DNA from 3 places in the Effusibacillus dendaii genome. Region 2 is predicted to be linked to each of the others. Evidence: riboswitches for the same ligand, from Rfam matches in the RefSeq annotation. Region 2 holds a riboswitch; each other region holds the start of a gene.
What was found. Region 2 has a riboswitch for S-adenosylmethionine ahead of skT53_RS02650 (methionine ABC transporter ATP-binding protein). Riboswitches for the same ligand answer to the same signal wherever they lie in the genome.
Positions count from the first base shown of each region.

Region 1: another riboswitch for S-adenosylmethionine. It lies ahead of skT53_RS07865 (2,3-diketo-5-methylthiopentyl-1-phosphate enolase); the one in region 2 lies ahead of skT53_RS02650 (methionine ABC transporter ATP-binding protein).
Region 3: another riboswitch for S-adenosylmethionine. It lies ahead of metX (homoserine O-acetyltransferase MetX); the one in region 2 lies ahead of skT53_RS02650 (methionine ABC transporter ATP-binding protein).

Region 1 is NZ_AP023366.1:1,443,721-1,451,595, forward strand. It holds gene lgt (prolipoprotein diacylglyceryl transferase) at 1-319, shown strand, start outside; gene skT53_RS07835 (hypothetical protein) at 417-611, shown strand; gene skT53_RS07840 (hypothetical protein) at 833-1,195, opposite strand; partial or broken gene skT53_RS07845 (methyl-accepting chemotaxis protein) at 1,221-1,886, shown strand; gene skT53_RS07850 (1,2-dihydroxy-3-keto-5-methylthiopentene dioxygenase) at 2,100-2,630, opposite strand; gene skT53_RS07855 (methylthioribulose 1-phosphate dehydratase) at 2,673-3,353, opposite strand; gene skT53_RS07860 (2-hydroxy-3-keto-5-methylthiopentenyl-1-phosphate phosphatase) at 3,350-4,006, opposite strand; gene skT53_RS07865 (2,3-diketo-5-methylthiopentyl-1-phosphate enolase) at 4,041-5,270, opposite strand; SAM riboswitch class I at 5,595-5,744, opposite strand; gene skT53_RS07870 (pyridoxal phosphate-dependent aminotransferase) at 5,788-6,954, opposite strand; gene skT53_RS07875 (FtsW/RodA/SpoVE family cell cycle protein) at 7,009-7,875, opposite strand, start outside.
Region 2 is NZ_AP023366.1:502,310-510,184, forward strand. It holds gene skT53_RS02625 (AMP-binding protein) at 1-874, shown strand, start outside; gene skT53_RS02630 (peroxiredoxin) at 1,151-1,813, shown strand; gene skT53_RS02635 (helix-turn-helix domain-containing protein) at 1,826-2,035, shown strand; gene skT53_RS02640 (hypothetical protein) at 2,182-2,490, shown strand; gene skT53_RS02645 (hypothetical protein) at 2,603-3,388, shown strand; SAM riboswitch class I at 3,591-3,695, shown strand; gene skT53_RS02650 (methionine ABC transporter ATP-binding protein) at 3,760-4,782, shown strand; gene skT53_RS02655 (methionine ABC transporter permease) at 4,769-5,434, shown strand; gene skT53_RS02660 (MetQ/NlpA family ABC transporter substrate-binding protein) at 5,470-6,321, shown strand; partial or broken gene skT53_RS02665 (MFS transporter) at 6,550-6,963, shown strand; gene skT53_RS02670 (CoA transferase) at 7,063-7,593, shown strand; gene skT53_RS02675 (cell wall hydrolase) at 7,770-7,875, shown strand, end outside.
Region 3 is NZ_AP023366.1:3,346,027-3,353,901, forward strand. It holds gene skT53_RS17760 (aspartate kinase) at 1-1,179, shown strand, start outside; gene skT53_RS17765 (hypothetical protein) at 1,357-1,896, shown strand; gene mscL (large conductance mechanosensitive channel protein MscL) at 1,959-2,390, opposite strand; SAM riboswitch class I at 2,570-2,693, shown strand; gene metX (homoserine O-acetyltransferase MetX) at 2,802-3,899, shown strand; gene skT53_RS17780 (succinate dehydrogenase cytochrome b558 subunit) at 4,185-4,799, shown strand; gene sdhA (succinate dehydrogenase flavoprotein subunit) at 4,815-6,572, shown strand; gene sdhB (succinate dehydrogenase iron-sulfur subunit) at 6,569-7,321, shown strand; gene skT53_RS17795 (helix-turn-helix domain-containing protein) at 7,568-7,795, shown strand.

The DNA of each region.
Region 1 (7,875 bases), 940 kb from region 2:
TGATACGTACGGTTCTCAACCTTTATTTCCTGCTGAAGTGTGGGAAGGGCAGTGGGATATGGTGGTTTTTGCGCTGCTGCTGTTTTTGAAACAGCGAAAGCTTCCCACCGGCTATCTTTTTCTGTTTTACAATATTCTTTACTCGGCGGGTCGCTTCTTACTTGAATTCCTGCGCGGCGACTCCCCCCGCACGCTTGGCATGACAGCCGCCCAATGGACAAGCTTGGCGGTGATTGCGTTGGCGCTGATTCTAATGGTGTATTTAAAGGTGAAACCGGCTCGCCGGGAAGAACCTGCTTCCGATGTCAGCGAAACTTAAATACACAATTTTAATTTCATTCTCATTTATTTCTCATCATCCGTCCCTATACTAAAAGAGTAAGGCAATATGAAACATATGGAAGGAGGGCTACACGATGAACGTATCAGGAGCAACCGGTTATTCGGCAGCCGCTATTTACAGACAGCCGCAAGTTCATCAAGCTCAAAACGCTCAGCAGCAACAGCATGCCGTTCAAAATGTCGATCCCGATCACGACGGCGATATCGATACGGGAAAAGGTCCCGATATCGACACCGGAAAAGGGCAAAAGATTGACTATCGTGCCTAAGTTTTATAAGTAAATTGCATAACTAAAATGCCCGTGACGGAACAAAGTCAGGGCATTTCTCAATCTCCAGAAGCGGGAAAAACATCACTCTCTATCAAAAATTGGGATATCGCTAGTTCAAGACGGTTCCCATAGGAGCCAACTTGACCCTGGTTTATATGGAGAAAATACGATCTTCTGAGTACAGCCCGCACACCCTGTTATAAACTGCGATTCGCCACTTATTCAATTTGATTTGTTTCCGGATTCAGGCGATAGACTGAAATCTTATTCCTGTCTGGATCAACCACCCATACATCGTTTTGTCCAGTTGTCACTTGAATTTTGTTGCTGCGTGTCGAAATCCGTTCAAGGAATCGGATGATCCATACGATCAAAAAGAACACAAACGCGGGAATAATCACCAATCCGTTATCCTTTTGTGCCGCTCGAATTATGGCAAGAAGTTGTTCACTGCGCTCCGCAACAGGCGGGTGAAGGCGATTGCCGTAAGTTGACTCAACAAAGACATAATCCGCTTCTTCGATCTTCTCAGGATCACATACAATAGCCTGGCCGGCAGATCCAATGTCTCCCGAAAACACAAGTTTTGTAATACTTTGGGTAGAAGAAGGCAACCAGGCAATCCGAACCGCAATCAGTCAAATGAACTCGATTCAAAATACTGTAAGTGGATTGGCCAAGGTTATCACGGGGCTTGGAGAACGCTCTCAAGAGATTGGGCAAATTGTAGAGGCAATTACCAGTATTGCTTCCCAAACCAATCTTCTGGCACTTAACGCTGCCATTGAGGCTGCACGTGCGGGAGAGCACGGTCGTGGATTTGCAGTGGTGGCTGATGAAGTACGCAAACTTGCCGAACAATCATCTATCTCGGCACAACAAATCTCTGAATTAATTGCAACAATTCAAGAAGAAACGAATAAAGCCGTTGAATCGATGGAAAGAGGCACAAAGGAAGTATCGGAAGGTATCACAGCCGTTAACTTGGCTGGGGAATCGTTTGAACAGATTGGACACTCTATTACAGATGTTAGTTCCCAGATGCAAGAAGTATCCGCCGCATCAAAGCAAATGTCTACAAACTCACAACAAGTAATTAAATCAATAGATACGATTTCCGAAATCACAGAATCTACCGCAGCGGGTGCACAGAATGTTTCAGCGGCATCGGAAGAACAACTGGCCACAATGGAAGAAATCACTGCTTCAGCAAATGCACTGGCGCAAATGGCAGAGGAACTTCAGAAAATTGTAATGAAATTTAAGGTATAGGCGTATCAGACAGAATGCACACCTTCTCTCATGATGAGTTGTAATTTGTCTCGGTTATAGGTGTCACTGCGTTTTCATTTACTTTGTAACGAGTTGTAACTGAGTTGTTTAATTTAAACCCACCAGAGCGGACTGCTGCTTTCATCAAACTGTACCGTTTGATTTTAGAGCTGCGTCCGCTTTGATGATGTTTCTTAGCTATTCACTTTCCCCTTACGCCGTCTGCTCCTCAAAGATCGCCGCCCAGCCTTCGGTCGATTCGAAAATCCGGATCGCCTTCACCTTGCGGTCATCCATCAGGGTAAACCAGTGACGGGTGCCGTTCGGTACAGAAATCAGGTCGCCCGCTTCCAGTTCTACATCAAAGAACACGCCGTCTTTCGGACCTTTGATCGCGAAGATGCCGTGACCGTCTACGATGAAGCGGACTTCGTCCTCACTGTGATGATGCTCTTTCTTGAACATGTCAAGCAGTTGATCCAAATTGGGAGTTTTATCAGACAACACCACAATGTCGGCCGACTTATATCCTCTTTTGGCTGACAGCGCATCGACTTCCGGTTTAAACAACGCAAGAATTTCTGATTTCTGTTCGTCCGTCAGCGCGTACTCTTCCTTGAGATTGCCCTGCAGCCGGGAAATATCCCATTTTTCATAGATAATGCCTTGCTCTTCCAGATAGGCCTCGACTGCATCCGGATTTTCAATTCTTTCATTTGTTTCGTGAAAACGAATTTGTGCCATACGATTTTCCTCCCCAGAATATGAATTTATTTAATAGATAATTTACAGCGCAGTCGCAATTGGCGGAACCGCCAGCGGCAACGAACCGTTTCTTGTTACCGATACCCACAAAAACTGATAGTGAAACAAAAACTCAAGAGCTTCCACATGACGTTTCGCTTCAAACGGAGTTCGCCCCCATGCGTAAATGCCATGTTTGCGGATCAGCACACCAGGAACCCGTGGGTCCAATCGGTTACCAATTTCATCTGCCAATCTGGGAATGTCCGCAAAGTTCTCAATGATTGGAACTTCGATAACGGCCCCCTCTTCCCATATACCCAGGCCCTTGATAAGCTCCATCTGGGACAACGTAACGTTCCCTTCGTGGAAGTACAGCTCTGAAATCAGGTTGTTATATACCGTGTGTACATGCAGTACTGATCCTGCGTCTGTTAACTGATAGATTTTCGAGTGAATAAGGGTCTCGGCAGACGGGCGCAGCCGGGTTGGTTCGATCGGTTTGCACTCCTGATCAACCGCCAAAATATCGTCCAGTTGCAAACTTTCCTTATCTTTGCCGCTCGCGGTCACACCGAAAACCAACGGATCGTCGCTCAGTTTAATCGACAGATTGCCCGCCGTCGCCGGCAGCCACCCTTTTTGCGTAAAATTGTCCGCAATCTCTTTTAATTGCCTCGCAATTTGAATCCGGTCTTCCTGATAGAATTGATAGTCTGTCATGCGGACACCCCCAATTGCAACAATCGTTCAATGCATGCTTTAACGTCCCCAAAATCGGTAAACGGCGCAAGCGTGAGTCCTTCTTCTCTGCACCTGTCCAGCAAAAAGGAACGTGCAATCACAAAATCGGCCTGTCTCGCCGCTTTCAGATCGGTGATACTGTCCCCAATCACAAGGCGTGTAAATCGATCGGCCGGATACTTTCGCATAACCGAAGGTTTACACATCCCGCAACCCCCGTCACATTTGTCGTCACAATCATGCGGCCACAAAATGCGAATCGTCTCATCCGAAAAGTCTGCTTGATTGCAGTAGATTTGCGAGATTTGGTAAGGTGCCAAAATCGGCTCCACAAAAAAATCGATGCCGCCGCTTGTCACCAACAGTTCCACATTATTTCCACGGCAATATTCGACAAACTCGCCAAATCCTTCACGGATTCTTGCCGTCTGTTTTGCATATGCAACCAGTTCATCCCGCTGGCCGGAGGGAATCATGGAAAACAGTCTGCCAACCCCTTCCTGCACCGAAATTCGTTGCGATAAAATATCGTCCTTCGTTAATTCCCATCCATCCGGTGCAAACCGCTCCATTACGGAAATGATCATATCTCGTTCGGTAATCGTCCCGTCAAAGTCACAAAAAACGACCATTTGCTTGCTAAAAATCTGATTGCCATCTCCCAATTTACTTGCCTCCCCACAACTGGAGTGCCTTCGCCAGTTCATCACTTTCGGTTGCTGCTTCAGCAAGTGTTCGGCCTTTTAGGACCGCTTCAATCGCTGCCACAAACGCCCGCCCGCCGGCTGCCGATCCGTCCGGATGCCCGTGAATGCCGCCACCCGCGTTGACGATTTGATCATTTCCGAGATCCTCATACAGCTGCGGCACCAACGCAGGATGAATCCCTGCGGAAGGGACAGGGAACGACCGTTTGAGGGCAAACGCATCCATGCGCAATTCGTCTGCAATCGCCAACGTCTCTGTGCGTTCCATGGCAACCGAACCATAGGCGGAAGGATACAGCACAAAATCAGCCCCTGCCATTCGCATCAGTTTCCCCAGCAGAACGCTGGCTCGTATACCGTACTGTGGCGCTGGATACACAGCACCCGACAAGGCGGGATGCGCCATGATCGGAACTGTAACGGCCGGATCTCCCGCCAATCTGTGCAACACATCATATCCATATGCCAACACATTCAACAGAAGGGCACTGGCGCCTGCCTCAACAGCCCGTTTCGCTTTTTCCACGATTTCCGTAACCGGTCCGGTCAAATTGGCCGCATACAACACCTTTTTGCCCGTAACAGAGTAAGCCCTTTCCGCCTCTTTCGCACACGCTTCGATTCGTCGCTCAAACGGGGCATACGTATCATCAAAGAAAATTTCATCATCTTTCACAAGATCAACGCCGCCGATCGCCTGCTGATAAAACAGTTCCGCCAATGTTTTCGTCTCGTAGCCGATGCACGATTTGAAAATCGACATTAACAGCGGCCGGTCATATACACCTAACCGCTGCCGGATTCCTTCGATGCCGTATTTCGGTCCCGGAAACTGTTTTACAAACGATTCCGGAAACTGCAGATCGACCAGCTTGATCATCCCGTCCATCGACAGCTTGCCGAATACAGTAGTCAACAACGCGGGAATTTCAGCCGTAAAGTTGCATACCGGGTACCCGATTTGCAAAATCGCCTTTCGATTCCCCGCCTCGTCTTCCCCCAGCTCTTCGACAGATACCACCTGCCCGAGGTGTTTTTTCATCTGTTCTTGCCGTTCAGCAGGCAGATCCGTCCAGGAACCGACTGTAAGTCCCACCGCAATCCCCTGCGCTTTTTTATAAAAATCGCCCGCCTGCTGGTGCACCAGATAAGAAGCCATTACATAATCGTCAGACACCCAATCCCCCATAACAACCTCCCCTTTCTGGCAAACTGATAAAGCATTCGCCGCTCCGCACCCTAAAGAAAACTTGGCTTTCGCCAAGCCTTTGGTGTAGGCGAAAGCCTCGTTGTCTTGCGCATGGATGCGCTGATGCCGACGTTGCGACGACCATGGATGGTCTGGTGTCGACGATGCAACATGGACGTTGCGTTTTCGTCGACCGACACGGATGTCGCGCTTATAGTCGGCCTTCCTCTATACTATCGCACGCTTCAAAGTTATACTTTCCGACAGTGAAACAAAAACGCCTCTATCCTTTGAAAAGAGGCGTATCGCTAGTCGTTATCGCGCCTCTCATCTCTCAGAACCAAACGATTCTGCAGGAGTTAGCACCGTGGACACCCTGTCTAACGGAATTCCAGTTGCTGCCGATCCGTCGCCAAAATATGTCCGGTTGCCGGGCTTCATCGGGCCAGTCCCTCAGCCTGCTCGTGATAAGAGTTTTTTATTTTAATTTTAAATGTACAATAGAAAACGGCAGGAATCAATATACGATCTTCCCCAACCGCTCAACAGCTTCCCGCAGGCGTTCTTCCGAATCCAAAAGTCCTACGCGCACATATCCCTCGCCGCTTTTGCCAAATCCAATACCGGGGGCTACCACCACATACGCCCGTTCCAGTGCCAGATCGGCAAATTCGATCGAACTCATGCCATTCGGAATCGGAATCCAGGTAAAGAAAGAACCTTTCGGCTCTATCACGTCCCAACCGAGCTCGCGCAGTCCGCCGATAAATACATTACGCCGACGCTGATACACGTTCACCAATTCTCTTACACAGTCCTGCGAAGAACGCAATGCCGTGATCGATGCCCGCTGGATGGCCGGAAACAAAGACACAAAGTAATGGTCCTGGATCAGATTGAGCAACGAGATAATCTCTTTATTGCCAACTGCAAAGCCTACCCGCCAGCCGGCCATATTGTATGTTTTGGACATCGTGTAAAATTCGACCCCAACTTCTTTTGCACCCGGCGCCTGCAGGAACGACACCGGTTTCAAACCGTCAAAGCCGATCGCCCCGTACGCATAATCGTGTGCCACTACAATCTGGTGTTTCTCCGCCAACGCCACCGTTTCCTGAAAAAACGATTCCGGTGCGGTTGCAGACGTGGGGTTGCTCGGATAGTTTAAAAACATCAATTTTGCCCGCCGCAGCACATCGTCCGGCAGACTGGAATAATCGGGCAGAAAATCGTTTTCCCGCAAAAGCGGCATCATCACCATTTCACCGCCGCTCATCGCCACGCCTGACCAATAATCCGGGTAACCGGGATCGGGAACCAGACATACGTCGCCTTTGTTTAACAAACATTGACTAATCTCAACCAAGCCGACTTTTCCGCCAAACAAGATAGCCACTTCTGTCTCCGGTTCAAGCGAAACGTCGCATTCCATTCTATACCAGTCGGCAACTGCCTCTTTCAGTTCGAGCAGCCCGGAAAACGGCGAATAGCGGTGCGTTTTTGGATCGAGTACCGCTTCCCGCATGGATTCCACAATATGGGCAGGTGTCGGCAAATCAGGATTGCCCTGCCCCAGATTAATCACGTCATAACCCTCTGCTACATAGGAAGCCGCTTTTCGCGTCAATTTCGAAAAGAACTGTTCCGGCAGCCGTTTCAGCCGTTCCGCTGGCTGTACCAACATTTGCACCCCATCCTTCCACAAACCGTCCAAGATCCAAATCTTAAATCATAAAACTCAAAACCGCAACTTTCTCCTTCGAATCGCAATCGACTGAACAATTCCAATCAACATGAAGTTAGTTAGCAGGGAAGTCCCCCCATAGGAAACAAACGGCAGCGTAATCCCGGTCGCAGGCATCAGCGCCAGGTTCATACCGATATTCTCGAAAATCTGGAATCCAAACATCCCCATCGCGCCGACAATAATATAGGTGCCAAACGAATCGGTCGCCGTACTGGCAATCTTCATCATCCGCTGCAGGAGAATAAAGAATAGAATAATTAAAGTCGAGGTCCCGATGAATCCAAAATCCTCCCCGATCGCCGAAAAAATCATATCGGTTTGCTGTTCCGGCACGAATGCTCCCTGCGTTTGCGACCCCGCCAGCAAACCTCTGCCAGGCAGCCCGCCATTGCCGATCGCAATAATCGCCTGATAAACTTGATATCCCCAGTCACCCGCCGATTTCGGATCGATGACCACCACAAACCGTGCCTTTTGATACTCTTTCAGCGGCAGCAAATGAACAAATTTTAAATAATAGGGTTGAAAAATGGTAATCGCCGAAAAATAGGCGGCAACCAGCGCCCCGCCCAGACCTCCAAAAACCCATAACCATTTGCGTTTCAACACCAGAATCATCATCGCGCAATAAAGCCCGATCATGACCAGTCCTTGTCCCAAATCTGGTTCTACCATAATGAGCAAGAACGGCAGCAGCCAAATAGCGGTAATTCGGACAAAATTTCTCCACGTAAGCGATTCTTCCCTTTCGTTCATCTTTGACATATAGGAAGCCATTCCAATAATCGCGACCAACTTTGCAAGCTCAGATGGCTGAAGCTGAAAACCAGGCAATTGAATCCAGCTCTTCTGTCCGTT
Region 2 (7,875 bases):
AACCGTCGTGGTCCACGATCCGCAGCTGACAGACCATGATTTTCAGCCTGAACTGGCGGACAGCAAGCTGGATCAACAATTTGCCGAAGTATCGTTTGAACAGGTAAAGAAGGGTAAATCGGACAATTTGAGCGTGGAGTTAAACTTTGGGGATACAGCCAATATTATTTATACGTCAGGCACCACAGGTCCCTCCAAAGGTGTGGCGCAGCCGTTTCGTTGGATCAATGGCTACACATTTAAGAGAAAGCTGCTGAACAGAGAAGATGTCATTTACAACGACCTTCCGCTTTATCATGTCGGCGGGGCATTTTTTAATATTGCACGGGAAGCTTTTGTAGGGTGCTCGGTTGCCGCATGGGATAAATTCAGCCTGCATCATTTTGGGGACAGAATCCATAAAAGCGGCTCGCCTGTCGCCACACTGCTGGATGTCATGATCCCCTGGCTTTTGAAAGCGGAAAAACCGGACGATCGAAGAAACTCATTAAATAAAGTCCACATGCAGCCGCTCCCCGAATATCACTATCAGGTGGCCAAAAGATTCGGCATTGATTTTGTCACTGTCGGTTTTGGTCAAACGGAATCCGGAGCCGGATTCTCAGGTTTAATCCATGAACTGGATGAAACGGAAGGAACGCCGGATGACCTGTACAAGGGGTATTCCCGACGGGAAATCATGGAGATCGCAAGCAATTATGGCATGCCTGTCCGCGATGGCAAGACCGATTTTAAAAAAGGGTATATGGGAGCGCCATCTTCATTGGTGGAAGCGGCCATCCTAAATGAAAAAGATGAACCTTGCAAAATCGGCGAAGTTGGGCAAATCGCTATATCGCCGGAGGCACTGGGCGGCCGGAAAGCATTTGATTGACGATCTGATAGACCCGCAGGATACGCGCAAATTTGTTTGCCGTGCCCTTGAGTATTCTTGTGCAAACGGGGTGAAAAGCAAGCGATTGCTGTCAAATTGGCCAACCGGTTATTGACCGGAATGTAATTTGTCTCACATACAGCTCGCCGTTCGTTTGTTACTATACTGGTAGTAAACGTACTGGGATTGGAACGACATTTTTAAAGAATAAATAGGCGACTAGGCGACTTTGTTCCTAGATTGAGCGGCCAGTATACCTTAAAGGAGGAGTTTAGATTGTCAAACGAAAACGTCCAAGTTTTACCCAGCTTGCCGCGAATTGGAGATCCAGCTCCTCAATTTGAGGCTGTTACAACACAAGGAACGATCAAATTGGAGGATTATAAGGGTTCCTGGTTAATCCTGTTCTCTCATCCGGCAGATTTTACACCGGTGTGTACGACCGAATTTGTAGCTTTCCAAGAAATATATCCCCAACTGCGAGAATTGAACTGTGAGCTGTTGGGAATCAGTGTGGACAGTGTTTCTTCACATATTGCCTGGGTCCGCAATATTGAGCAAACGCAAGGAACCAAAATTGAATTCCCTGTTATTGCCGACTTGAACAAAAATGTTGCGATGAAATACGGCATGATCCATCCGGGAGAAAGTTCAACCGAGACAAACAGAGCCGTCTTTGTGATTGATGAAAGTCAAATCATTCGTGCCATCATCTACTACCCATTGTCAACAGGTCGAAACATGGAGGAAATCCTCAGATTGGTGAAAGCACTGCAAACAACCGCCAATCATAAAGTCTCCACTCCCGCGAATTGGGTGCCCGGAGATAAAGTTCTCGTTCCGCCGCCCGCTTCGCAACAATTGGCGGAAGAACGGGTGAACGATGAAAGTCTGGAAGTGATTGATTGGTATTTGGCGAAAAAAGATTTGAAAATCTAGGAGAGCGGTTGTATGGCCTGCGGAAAATCGGAAAGTTCACTGACACAATCTGAAATAAACGCTTATTTAAGCGTAATCCAAGAGAAACCAGCAACAAGTGCAGAAATCTCGACAAAAATGAAATTGCCATTATTCAAGGTCAGAAGCAATTTACGGGAACTGATTGAACTTGGATACTTGCGAGTCAAGGAAGACCAATATGCGATCATACGGCTGGAATAATTATAGTGCCGGATATTAACGATTAGTGAAAACCAAACACAGTGTTCGGACTACGACGGATCTCCACATCTGGGGATCCGTTTTTTGTGGTAGGACAATATCGAACGCACATAAACCTATTTCGATAACACATAGGAGGTGTTTGTGTGAAGGCCTTAGCCAAAAGACATGTGATTCTATTCATGGCCAAGCGACCAGTCAGAAGAACTGCCGGACACCGTTTGAACGGTTTTAAGCGGGCAATTCATGAAAACAGAAATCATGTAGAGCGGGGAACCATTGCACAAGTAGTGAGTATTGCTTTAGCTGCAAGTTCATCTATCCCCTTACGAGCAGCTCCGAATCTTTATGGGATTGGTTTGTCGCATTTCATGAACACCATGAGCGTTCTGTCCTTTATTTACTCTCTGGCCGAGTACCGTTATGTTTTCCGCAAGAGGCGGGGAGACCAGTGAGTGGGCGTCATATCCATTCCACAAAGATTGCATGATGCCCACTTTGCCAGCATATGAGCAATTGGACGTTAAACCTTAATCAAGATTAAATAATGAAGGGAAGTGGGATACGATGTATTGGAAAATGAAACTGTTGTCGGTCAGCATGGCATCTTTTTTAACGACAAGCATTCCTGCTGGATATGTCTCGGCAGAGGGAGCTCTGGTGGAAGTCAAGCAAGATGTAAAACTTAATACGGGAGATGAGGAGGCCCAAATCTCGGTTACATATTTGTTTCTGGAACATCTTGATCTAACGATTGATTTGATGAAAAAACATGCGAAGTCTGCAGATTTGGAGGCTGACATCCACGCGCTTAAGCAGAACGCAAGTTCTCTTGCATCCGCCGTTGGTTTGATTTATGGGCAAAATGCCAAGAAAGAGTTTCAGAAAATCTGGGGCGAACAGATTGATCTATGTGTAGATGCGATCAAAAACATAGACCGCAACGATCAGGACTGGAAGAAGATGGTGGAACCTCGTTTTATACAGTATCAAAAGGAACTGTTTGATTTCTTCCTGTCCCGAAACCCTCAGTCCAAGGATAACATTATGCGTGGTCTGAATACGCACGCCGATTTTCTTATGAAAGCGTTGGAGCGTTATAAGAAGAAGGATTATGAAGCCGCATACAAAAACCTGTCGGAGGCCTACCGTTGTTTATTTGACACAGAAGACGTGAATTTTGGCAAGATCTTCTGGCATTTTACAAAGAAAATCAACGGATCAGCAGAATCAAACAGCCTGCCGTTTAGAGCCAGCTTTGAACGCGAGTTTCTCGTACATGCGAATCTGTTGGTTCTTTTCATGCAAAGTGAGGCGAACGATTCAATAAGAACGCCGTTTCCAAACGGATAGGGCAGTATACAGACCAGTTAACTCAAGCGTGTAATTCCGTTGTTTACACAGAACTTATACACGAGTAGACCGCGAAAAACGGCTTAACCTTTAACGGCTTCCCGTGAAATGTGACAAATTCTCCGTTCCGCCTGTTGACATGCAAAATCTTGTCGAATAATATAATTATTAGTTTGTCTAACAAATTAAACAACCTAATATATCCTTATCAAGAGCTGACCGAGGGACTGGCCCTATGACGTCCAGCAACCTACCGGTTTTCGGTAAGGTGCTAACTCCAGCAGGATAGGATCCTGGCAGATAAGGCATCGCAGAACGTGTCCATGCCTTTTCGTTGTTGAAAAGGCATTTTTCATTTTGGGGGTATGGCCATGATTGAACTGGTAGATTTATATAAAGAGTACCAAACAAAACGTGGAAAAGTGATTGCTGTTAACCATGTAAGTCTAAAGATCGAACCGGGAGAAATTTTCGGGATTGTAGGATACAGTGGGGCGGGAAAAAGTTCCCTGCTACGTTGCATGAATCTGTTGGAACGACCCACAACAGGAGTTGTGCGGTTGAATGATGTGGATTTGACGACATTAAACACGCAAGAACTGCGTCAAGCACGTCAAAAGATAGGCATGATTTTTCAACACTTTAACCTGAACAGCAGTCGAACCGTTTTTCAAAACGTTGCTTTTGCCTTAAAAGCTGCCAACAAGTCAAAGGACTTTATTGAAAAACGGGTGCCGGAGCTGCTTGCATTGGTAGGGTTAGCCGATAAGGCAGACCAATATCCCAGTCAACTCAGCGGAGGCCAAAAACAAAGAGTGGGGATTGCAAGGGCATTGGCAAATGACCCGCATGTTTTGCTTTGTGATGAAGCGACCTCCGCTCTTGATCCGAAGACTACCAAATCGATACTCGCCTTGTTAAAAGAAATCAATGAAAAACTCGGATTAACGATCGTTTTGATCACCCACGAGATGGAAGTCATCAAAGAAATCTGCCATCGGGTGGCTGTCATGAAAGAAGGAGACATTATCGAAGTGGGCAATGTCTACGATATTTTTGCGAATCCGAAGCAATCTCTTACAAGAGAGTTTATCGAGACGGTTCTGCATTTTGAGTTACCCAGTGAGGTTTTACAGCATCGGAATCCGCACGGAATTCTGGTGAAAATACAATTTAAAGGCGAAATTGCGGAAGAGAGCATTGTGTCTGACGTTCTACAATCCTGCAAGGTAAAAGGAAATATTCTGCACGGAAAAATCGAATATATTCAAAATGTGCCGCTTGGCATATTCATTATGGAGTTGAGCGGTGATTCACAAGAAGTGGATAAAGCACTCGGTCTCCTACGGGAAAGAACTTCTGAATTGGAGGTGATCGCGGATGTCCTTAAATAAAGTGATTGAACTCCTGCCCGACCTGATGAAAGCGTTTAATGACACGATGTATATGGTGGGAGTATCGCTTTTCATCTCGATCGTTATCGGAATTCCGCTGGGAATACTTCTGTTCGTGACCGATAAAGGCTTGTTTTTTGAAAACCGGTTCATCAATTTGTTGCTTGGGACCTTGGCCAATATTGTCAGGTCGGTTCCGTTCATTATACTGCTGGTTGCTTTACTGCCATTTACCCAATTTTTAATCGGGTCCACAATCGGCCCTACTGCTGCTTCTGTCCCATTATCAGTTGCAGCGATACCTTTTTACGCACGTCTCGTTGAATCATCCCTGCGTGAGATCAATAAAGGGGTAATCGAAGCGGCCATTTCAACCGGAGCGTCCCCCTGGCTCATTATCCGAGAAGTATTGCTTCCAGAAGCGCGACCCGGCATCATTGCGGGGTTAACCATCACCGCCATCAGTCTGCTGGGTTTTTCCGCGATGGCCGGTATTGTCGGCGGCGGCGGAATTGGCGACTTGGCCATTCGGTTCGGCTATTATCGTTACGATAATGAAATCATGTTGGTGACCGTTCTTATCCTTATTGCACTTGTTCAAATCATTCAGTTTCTGGGTGACTGGGCAAGAAACAAAGTGGACAAGCGGTAAACATAAAAAATTTTTAAGGAGTAGGAGAGAACAAGATGAAAAAAGCATGGAAAGTCATCACAGCACTTGGCCTGTCAGTTTCCTTGTTGGCAGGCTGCGGCGGCGGCAAAACCGAATCGACAGCTCAACAGGGCTCGCAGCCGACCGAAAAGAAGGAGTTAAAAATCGGGGCTACAGCAGGACCTTACAGCGATATGGTGACAAAAGCCATTAAGCCGATTATGGAAAAGAAAGGATATAAGGTAGACGTTGTTGAATTTCAGGATTACGTGCAGCCGAATTTAGCCCTTGCGAATGGATCGATTGACGCAAACCTGTTTCAACATACGTTATACCTAAAGAAATTTGCGGCTGACAAAGGACTCGATCTTTCTGCCGTCATCAGTGTTCCAACAGCCCCGATGGGACTGTATTCGAAGAAATACAAATCACTTGACGAAATCAAGCCGGGCAGCACGGTCGCTATCGCGAATGACCCGTCCAACTTGGCCAGAACACTGATTTTGCTGCAGAATGTAGGTTTAATTAAGATCAAAAGCGATGTCGATCCTACGAAAGCATCTGAAAAAGACATTGCGGAAAACCCCAAAAACCTGAAAATTACGCCTCTCGAAGCCGCACAGCTTCCTCGCGCAGTGGATACAGTAGATGTGTCGGCAGTTCCGGGAAACTTTGCACTGGCAGCCAAGATGGATCTTTTATCCGCTATTAAATTGGAAAATATGCCGGAAGAGTATCGAAATATACTGGCAGTCAAAACGAAAGACCTTGACGCACAGTTTACGAAAGATTTGAAAGCAGCCATTCAATCAAAAGAATTTGAACAAACGATCGACGATCAGTTTAAAGGTTTCGGAAAGCCCGATTGGATGACCAAAAAACAATAACGGGGCAAACGCCAACGCCATGACTTGAAAAAAAGTCATGGCTTTTTTTATGTAAGTCACTTCCGTTTCACTTTCGAACATTTTATCTTCCTAAACCTGCTTCGTTTGCGGCGGAAACTAGTTGGCATGGTTATTGCTTGTTAAATCGTACAAAAAAACACGCATTCTATCTTATAGTTCAACGGAGAAGGAGATGATCGAAATGTTTTCTGATTAGGTCTTGTTTGGGCTTTCCTCTTTTTCATTGTGTACCGCAACATCCCGGAGGAACATAAATGGGTGAACAAGTCTGAATTAGCTCATATCAGGGGCTTAGACGAACAGGGAAATATTAATAAACCGTTTGATACGAAGAAAAAGCCGAAAGTGCCCTGGAGGACTCTGCTGGCAAATTCCAATATGTGGTACATTATGGCGGCTTACGCCTGCTACAATTATTGTCTGTATTTCTTTGTAACATGGCTGCCTACCTACCTCGTTGATTATCGCCACTTTTCTCTGGTCAAAATGGGGTTATTTGCTTCTCTCCCCTTATTTGCCGGAGTGATTGGAGATACCGTAGGAGGAATCATAACGGACAAAATTTTGGAAAAAACGAAAAACACGAAATTTGCGCGAAAAGTTGTGGCCATAACGCCATAACGGGAATGCTCGGTTCGGCCATTTGTCTTATACCTGCCGCAACACTTCCAATCCCTATACGGCTGTATACTGTTTGACCGCCTCCATGTTTTTCTTAGAGTGTGTGATCGGTCCGGCCTGGGCCGTTCCTATGGATGTAGGAGGAGAGTATTCCGGCACTGCGATTATGAGACCATCCGCCATCTGAATCCCGGCATCATTTACTGTTCGATTTCCGGGTTTGGCCAAACGGGTCCCTATGTGAAGCAGGGCGGTTTTGACTTGATCGTGCAGGGGATGAGCGGTCTGATGAGCATGACCGGACTGCCGGGACAACGGCCGGTAAAAGCAGGGATTGCCCTGTTTGATATTGGAGCGGGACAGACCGCCCTGTACAGTATTTTGTCCGCCTACATTTATAAGCAGAAGACGGGAAAGGGTCAGCATCTGGACGTATCGCTGCTGAAATCCGGGTTGGCTTGGTTTATATGGGAGGCAGCCGCTTTCTTTGGGAACGGAATGATCCCGCAGCCGACCGGGGGACGTCACCGGGTATCCGCGCCGTACCAAGCGTTTCGTACAAAAAACGGGTATGTGATGCTGGGGGCGGCTAACCAACGAACATGGGAAGGTTTTGCACAAAGGTGTTAGAAAAACCGGAATGGCTAAAAGATCCCCGTTGCTCGGTCAGCACACGGATGAAGTGCTGTCCCAGTTGGGGGTGCCGGACGAGGAGCTGCAGCAACTGCGAGAACAAAGGATCATCAGGTAACAAGATCCTATGGCGCACATATCCTGTCGTTAGAATACTTCAGGAGGGTGAAGCTATGGCAGTTGTGAAAGCCAGGGCATCTGACGTTGCGCTCTTAGGAAGGTTACTCCGGGCAGAGGCGGAAGGAGAAGGCAAATTCGGTATGCTGCTGGTCGGAAATG
Region 3 (7,875 bases), 610 kb from region 2:
CGGGTGGCGAAACGCGTGGCCTCGACAGCTGATCAGGGACATTCGGTGGTTGTTGTTGTATCTGCGATGGGAGATACGACTGACGATCTGATTGAACTGGCGGAAAAAGTATCCAGCAAACGGTCCGCTCGTGAAATGGATATGCTGTTGACAACCGGCGAGCAGATTTCGATCGCTCTTTTGGCGATGGCGCTGCAGGATATCGGCAAGGACAGCATTTCCCTGACGGGCGGTCAGGCAGGCATCCGGACAGAGGCGGTTCACAGCAAAGCTCGCATTACCGATATGAACCCGTCCCGGATTCATAGTGAACTGGCGAAAGGGAAAATCGTTGTGGTGGCCGGCTTTCAGGGCGTAACGGAAGCAGGCGACATCAGCACATTGGGACGCGGCGGCTCCGATACGACCGCAGTTGCTTTGGCGGCCGGACTGAAAGCGAATCTTTGCGAAATTTATACAGACGTGGAAGGCGTGTACTCGACCGATCCGCGTGTTGTAAAATTTGCCCGCAAGATTCCGGAAATCTCGTATGACGAGATGCTGGAACTGGCCAATCTGGGGGCGGCCGTGCTGCATCCGCGCGCCGTCGAATACGCGAAACAGTACAATGTGCCGTTGATGGTTCGTTCGAGCTTTACTACAAATCCGGGAACATTGGTGAAAGAGGAGGCCGTTATGGAAAAAGGGATTGCAGTGCGCGGCATCGCGCATGATCTGAATGTAGCAAAAGTGGCATTGGTATGCGTGCCAAATCGTCTGGAAAATCTGCAGACCGTTTTTGAAACGTTGGGCCAGGAAAGCGTCAATGTCGATATTATCGTGCAAAGCGTTGTGCAAAACGACTGTACGGACATTTCCTTTACCGTAGCCAAAAACGATCTGGACCGCGCGTTGGAAGTGTTGAACGATTTGCAATCCAGGCTGGGGGCGCAGGAAGTCATTAGCGAACAGGGTGTGGCGAAAGTGTCGATCGTTGGAGCCGGCATGATCAGCAATCCGGGTGTGGCGGCTCAGATGTTCAGAACGCTGACGGAAAACAACATTGAGATCAAGATGGTCAGCACATCGGAAATCAAGGTTTCCTGTGTGATCGATGCCAACGAAGTGCACAAAGCGGTGCAGGTGCTGCACACCGCGTTCAACTTGGACTCGGTGGAAGTGGCCACGGTGGCGAAGTAAGCAAGATAAAATCAATAGTGACAATATCGCGGAAACCGGCTATGGAATCTTTTCCAAGCCGGTTTTCCTTGCCTGTAAACAATTTAACTGTTTTTTAATCATCCTGTTGTAAAAAATGATATACAACTGATTTTTTGCTGTTTGACTAAAAATTACGAAGAAAGCAAAGGTGAAAAAATGTCTCAAGCGATACATAAGCCTTGGATTCAAAATATAAAGGAACGCAGAAGGGGATTTTTAGCGATTGTTTTAGCGGTGGTAATCATTTTGATGGGCATCTGGAAAATGTATCATATCCTGCCGAATGACTTTCATACGCGTCAGTTTAAATTTTTATTTAAAAATTACGGTTCGTTGGCTCGAATTGCCCTTTTCTTTGTTCTGGCAAACTATATATTTGCGTTGATTGTTCAAAAGCGGCTGGCAAATCGTTGGGATATCCTCAAGAAATGGATGATTTCTTTGTCCCGGTTTACTCGTGCGTACCATACTCCGATTGCTATCCTGGCCATCGGGCTGATCGTTCTTCATGTGGCTGGGGCTTTTCTTTACGGTTTTACGTTTGATTTCTATTACCTTAGCGGATTTCTTGCTTTATTGGTTCTTCTGCCTGTTCCAATATCCGGGTTGTTCAGATATCGAAGAATGGACCGAAAATGGCATTTGCGATTCGGATTGGCTTTTGCAGTTCTATTTCTGATTCATGCGTTTCTGTAACTTCAGTTTCCCGAAACTGAAGTTGATGTTTTCCTCGTTAATGACTTCATATATTCAATTACTTACTCACTCAGATTGGAAGTACAATTCGGACAACGCGTCGCTTTCAAAGGAATCTCACTGATGCAAAACTGACATTGTTTGGTGGTAGGGGCCTCTTCCTCTCTGCGGTGAAAACGGTTGATCTGGCGAACCGCCAGAAAGATGATGAACGAAACAATCAGAAAATCAAGCACGTTATTGAGGAACTGTCCATAGTTGAGGGTCGGGGCACCAGCTGCTTTGGCCTCTGCCAAACTAGCATAATGCCTGTCAGATAAATTGATATACAGATTGCCGAAATCGACTTTTGCCAGCAGTAAGCCGATCGGCGGCATGATGATGTCGTTGACCAGCGATGTGACGATTTTTCCGAAAGCGCCGCCAATGATGACCCCGATCGCCAGATCCAACACGTTTCCCTGTACGGCGAACTTCTTGAATTCTCTGAACATCGCAATCATCTCCCAAGATTTCTTTGCAGTGGATTTTCATCAAAAGTAGCATATGCATGCGAAATGGACAACCACGGTGAGCGGTGCATGCAGAATGTCTGGGGCTTCCGATCTGTCTTGACGTTTTGTGCGGCAGCGTGTTACACTCGTTTCAAGATTTTCTGAACGAAATAGGTGAACTCTTATCTAGAGTGGCGGAGGGACTGGCCCGATGAAGCCCGGCAACCGGAATCGTACGGAACGGATCGTTTCGATTCTTGGTGCCAATTCCTGCAGAATCATTGGTATTCTGGCAGATAAGAGGTGGTGCGACAATAAAGCCCCCTCTTGCGGAGGGCTTTTTTTATTGTTAATTGTTTTTTTATTACGGACTATGACAGTTGCATTCTAGAGGGAAGGCGAGGTGATCGCATGGCCGTTCAACTTGAAGAAGTCGCCCGAAGGGAATTCCAGTTGCCGGATATGATGTTGCAAAGCGGACAATGGTTGCGCAATGCTGTTCTGGTTTACGAAACATTCGGAACGCTGAATGAGCAAAAGGATAACGCGATTCTGGTTTGTCATGCGCTGACAGGGGATTCTCATGCGGGCAGCACGAGCGGCAACCCTGGCTGGTGGGATGGTTTGATTGGTCCTGGCAAAGCGCTTGATACAGACCGTTACTTCATGATTTGCGCTAACGTGCTGGGGGGGTGTTCCGGTTCCAGCGGACCCGCCTCAGTGAATCCGGCAGACGGGAAGCCTTATGGCATGCGATTTCCCGTTGTTACCATACGGGATATGGTGCAGGCACAGTATTATCTCGTCAAAAGTTTTGGCATCGACCGCTTGTTTTCAGTAATTGGCGGTTCCATGGGCGGCATGCAGGTTTACGAATGGGCGGTCAGTTATCCGCAGATGATGGAAACCTATATTCCGATTGCGACATGCACCCGTTTTTCCTCGATGGGCATTGCCTTCAACAATGTGATGAAGCAGGCAATTCTAAACGATCCGGATTGGCATAACGGCGATTATTACGGTCGCTCGTTTCCCGAAAAAGGGTTGAATTTGGCCCGCCGTTTAGGCATGATTACGTACCGCAGCTTCGAGTTATATGAGGAACGGTTTGGGTTGTCGATGGTGTCGAGCGACGATCCGTATGCGATGGAGTCTCAGTTTCAAGTGGAACAATATTTGAGTTATCAGGGGTCGAAGCTGGTCAAACGGTTTGATGCCAATTCGTACTTGTATCTGCTCAAGTCGATGGATCTGCATGATATTTCACGTGGCCGCGCTCCCTACGAATCGGTTTTGGAACAGATCGAAGCGAAATCTTTAATGATAGGCATTGATTCGGACTTTTTGTTTCCGGCTAGCGAGATGGTTGGAACATACGAATTGCTGAAAGCAAAAGAGAAATCGGTCGAATACCGGGAAATCCGTTCTGTATACGGACATGATGGATTTTTAATTGAATTTGAGATTATGAATGAATGGGTCGGAGGGTTTTTGGAAAAAAACAGATAACAAACGATGCGGGCGATAAGCCCGCATATATTTTTGCTATTTTGCCCAATTTAGGAAAGACCGCTGAATATGTCTGTGAAGGCTGTTTTTTGCTGAAAAACAATTGTTACATTCTTGACACATCTGTAAATAAGTGCGAATATTTTCTTGTGTATTTGATTGGTAAGGATTGTTTATAGATAAAAGGGGGCACATGTTAGCAGAGAAGAACAGTCTTGTCAGCATGGTGAAAATTTTAAGGAAAGCAGATTACAAGTGGAATTTCGGAGGGAGGACCAGAACTCAGTGGTACAACAACAAAAAGATTTTTGGTTCCGAAGGTTGCATTCGTTATTGGGCGTGTTGCCAGTAGGCCTTTTTTTGCTTTTTCACTTATTTACGAACGCAAAAGCCAGAGGCGGGGCGGATCATTATAACCAAGCGGTGGCAGATATTGCCGGGATCCCGTTTCTGCCTGTGGTAGAAACGATCTTTATTTTTCTGCCGCTCCTGTATCATGGCGTTTATGGGATGTTTATCGCGTTTACTTCCGGATACAATGTCGGTCAGTTTTCTTGGTTCCGCAACCAGATGTTTGTTTGGCAGCGTATTACAGGCGTTATCACGTTTATTTTTGTTGTTTATCATTTGTGGACAACCCGTTTCAGCGGAAATGCTCCCAGCTTCGATATGGTGGCAACGCTTGTCAACAGTCCGTTCACATTCTGGTTTATGATCATTGGGGTTGTAGCGGCCGCTTTCCATTTTGCAAACGGCCTCTGGAGTTTCCTGATTCACTGGGGTTTGACAGTAGGTCCCCGCTCGCAGCGCGTATCGGCGTATGTTATGAGCGGTATTTGGGTGGTAATTTCATTCCTTGGAGTTAGCGCTTTGGTTGCGTTTAAATATCCTGGAGCGTAAAGGAGGGGCAGAACAATGAGTCAACGAGTTATAGTTGTGGGCGGCGGCTTGTCCGGTTTGATGACAACCATCAAAATTGCGGAAGAAGGCGTGCCTGTTGATCTTTTTTCACTAGTTCCCGTTAAACGTTCGCACTCCGCTTGCGCGCAAGGCGGTATTAACGGAGCGGTCAATACAAAAGGGGAAGGAGACTCCCCGTGGGAACATTTTGACGACACGGTTTACGGCGGTGACTTTTTGGCAAACCAGCCGCCTGTTCTGGCAATGTGTGAAGCGGCTCCCGGCATTATTCACCTGTTGGACCGGATGGGCGTTATGTTTAACCGTACACCGGAAGGATTGTTGGACTTCCGCCGCTTTGGGGGCACAAAACACCACAGAACGGCGTTTGCCGGTGCGACAACTGGCCAGCAATTGCTGTACGCGCTGGATGAGCAGGTTCGTCGCTTTGAGGCGGCCGGACTGGTTCAAAAATATGAGGGCTGGGAATTCCTGTCGATGGTACAGGACGAGGAAGGAACTTGTCGAGGTATTGTAGCGCAGGATTTGCGTTCAATGGAAATTCACAGTTTTGTCGGTGATGCGGTGGTTTTGGCAACGGGTGGACCTGGTTTGATTTTTGGTCGTACCACAAACTCGATCATCAACACCGGTACGGCTGCCAGCGCTGTGTATCAGCAGGGCGTCAAGTACGCAAACGGAGAGTTTATTCAAATCCATCCGACTGCCATTCCGGGCGACGACAAGCTGCGTTTGATGTCCGAATCCGCTCGTGGCGAAGGCGGACGCGTATGGACGTATAAAGACGGTAAACCATGGTACTTCTTGGAAGAAAAATATCCGGCTTACGGAAACCTGGTTCCGCGGGATATTGCGACTCGTGAAATTTTCCACGTTTGTGTGGACATGGGACTTGGCATAAATGGCGAGAACATGGTGTATCTGGACGTTTCTCATATTCCGAAAGAAGTGTTGAACGTCAAATTGGGCGGTATCCTTGAAATTTATGAAAAATTTGTCGGGGAAGATCCGCGCAAAGTTCCGATGCGCATATTCCCGGCCGTTCACTATTCGATGGGCGGTTTGTGGGTTGACTACGATCAGCACACGAATGTGGAAGGATTGTTTGCAGTCGGCGAATGCGATTATTCGCAGCACGGAGCAAACCGTCTGGGTGCAAACTCGCTATTGTCCGCCATCTATAGCGGCATGGTGGCTGGACCGAATGTAGTTCATTATATTAAGGGCATGAAAAAAGCTTCCGGCGACGTAGCGCAGCACCTGTTTGAAACAGAGCGCAAGAAACGCGAAGAACAGTATGAAAACATTCTCAAAATGGACGGCAATGAAAACCCGTACCAGATTCACCGCGAATTGGGCCAATGGATGACTGACAACGTTACGGTGGTCCGCCACAACGACCGGTTGAAAAAGACGGACGAAAAGATTCTCGAGTTGATGGAGCGCTACAAGCGGATCGGCATGGCAGACACGTCCCGTTGGGAAAACCAGATGGCGCCGTTTACCCGCCAATTGTGGAACATGCTTCAGTTGGCCCGCGTGATCACGATTGGCGCATTGAACCGTAATGAGTCCCGCGGTGCTCATTACAAGCCGGAATTCCCGAAGCGGGATGATGCAAACTGGCTGAAAACGACAATTGCGAAATATAGTCCGGACGGCCCGGTTTTTGAATATGAAGATGTTGATGTTTCTCTGATTCCACCGCGGGAGCGCAACTACAGCGTGGATAAGGAGGAGAGCAAATCATGAGCGAACAAAAAATGGTTCACGTTATTATTGAGCGGCAAGACTCGAATGATTCCGTTTCTTATACGGAAGAGTTTAAAATTCCGCAGCGTCCCGGCATGAACGTGATTGCCCTGTTGATGGAAATTCAACGGAATCCGGTCAACGCGCAAGGCAAAAAGACCGCCCCGGTTGCATGGGAATGCAACTGCTTAGAAGAAATTTGCGGCGCTTGCATGATGGTCATCAACGGCAAACCGCGCCAGGCTTGCTCCGCGTTGGTTGACCAGTTGGAGCAGCCGATTCGTTTAAAACCGGCTCGCACGTTCCCGGTCGTTCGTGACTTGGTAATTGACCGGTCCCGCATGTTCGAGGCGTTAAAACGTGTCAAGGCTTGGGTTCCGATCGACGGAACGTATGATCTGGGGCCTGGTCCCCGCATGGCGGAACGGGATCGTCAATGGGCGTATGAACTGTCCAAATGCTTTACTTGCGGTGCATGTGTTGAGGCGTGTCCGAACGTAAACGACAGAACTTCGTTTATTGGCCCGTTTGCGATCTCGCAAGCCCGTCTTTTCAACGAGCATCCGACCGGTGCCATGCATTCGCATGAGCGTCTGGAAGCGCTGATGGGAGAAGGCGGCATTCATGAGTGCGGCAACTCGCAAAACTGTGTGCAGGTTTGTCCGAAAAATATCCCGCTGACTACCTCAATCGCGGCGATGAACGGACAGGTTAACCGTTATGCACTGACCAGTTGGCTGCGGAAATAGCTTTACACGTGCGAAAATAAACTTTACACCTTCTGTTTAGACCTTCTGCTTCGTGAACGGGTGCTGCCCGGTTCACTCCGGCAGAAGGTCTTTTACAGTTGGATTTGATTCAAATAAAGCGATGAATGAGATTTTCTTAAAATTGTTGATGCCTGACTGCACCAACAAATGCAACTTGACATAGTATAATTTGACTGTATCCCTTGACCTTGTCAATCATGACCCGAGCAAGGAGGGATCGAAGAAGTGTCTGTGGGAAAGGACGCACGTGGCAAATCACTTCTCACCAACCGTGAACGAGAGGTATTCGAGTTGTTGGTACAAGACAAGACGACCAAAGAAATTGCGGAAGTCCTTTTTATCAGCGAGAAGACCGTTCGAAATCATATCAGCAATGTTATGAAAAAGCTAAATGTAAAAGGACGGTCGCAGGCCGTGGTGGAATTGGTGCGGCTGGAGGAAATAAAGATTTAACTACCTGGTTATGCCCTACTGACGAGTAGGGTCTTTTACTTTTTTCAGCCAGTTTGTCTATTCAGGTGTATACTAGAAGC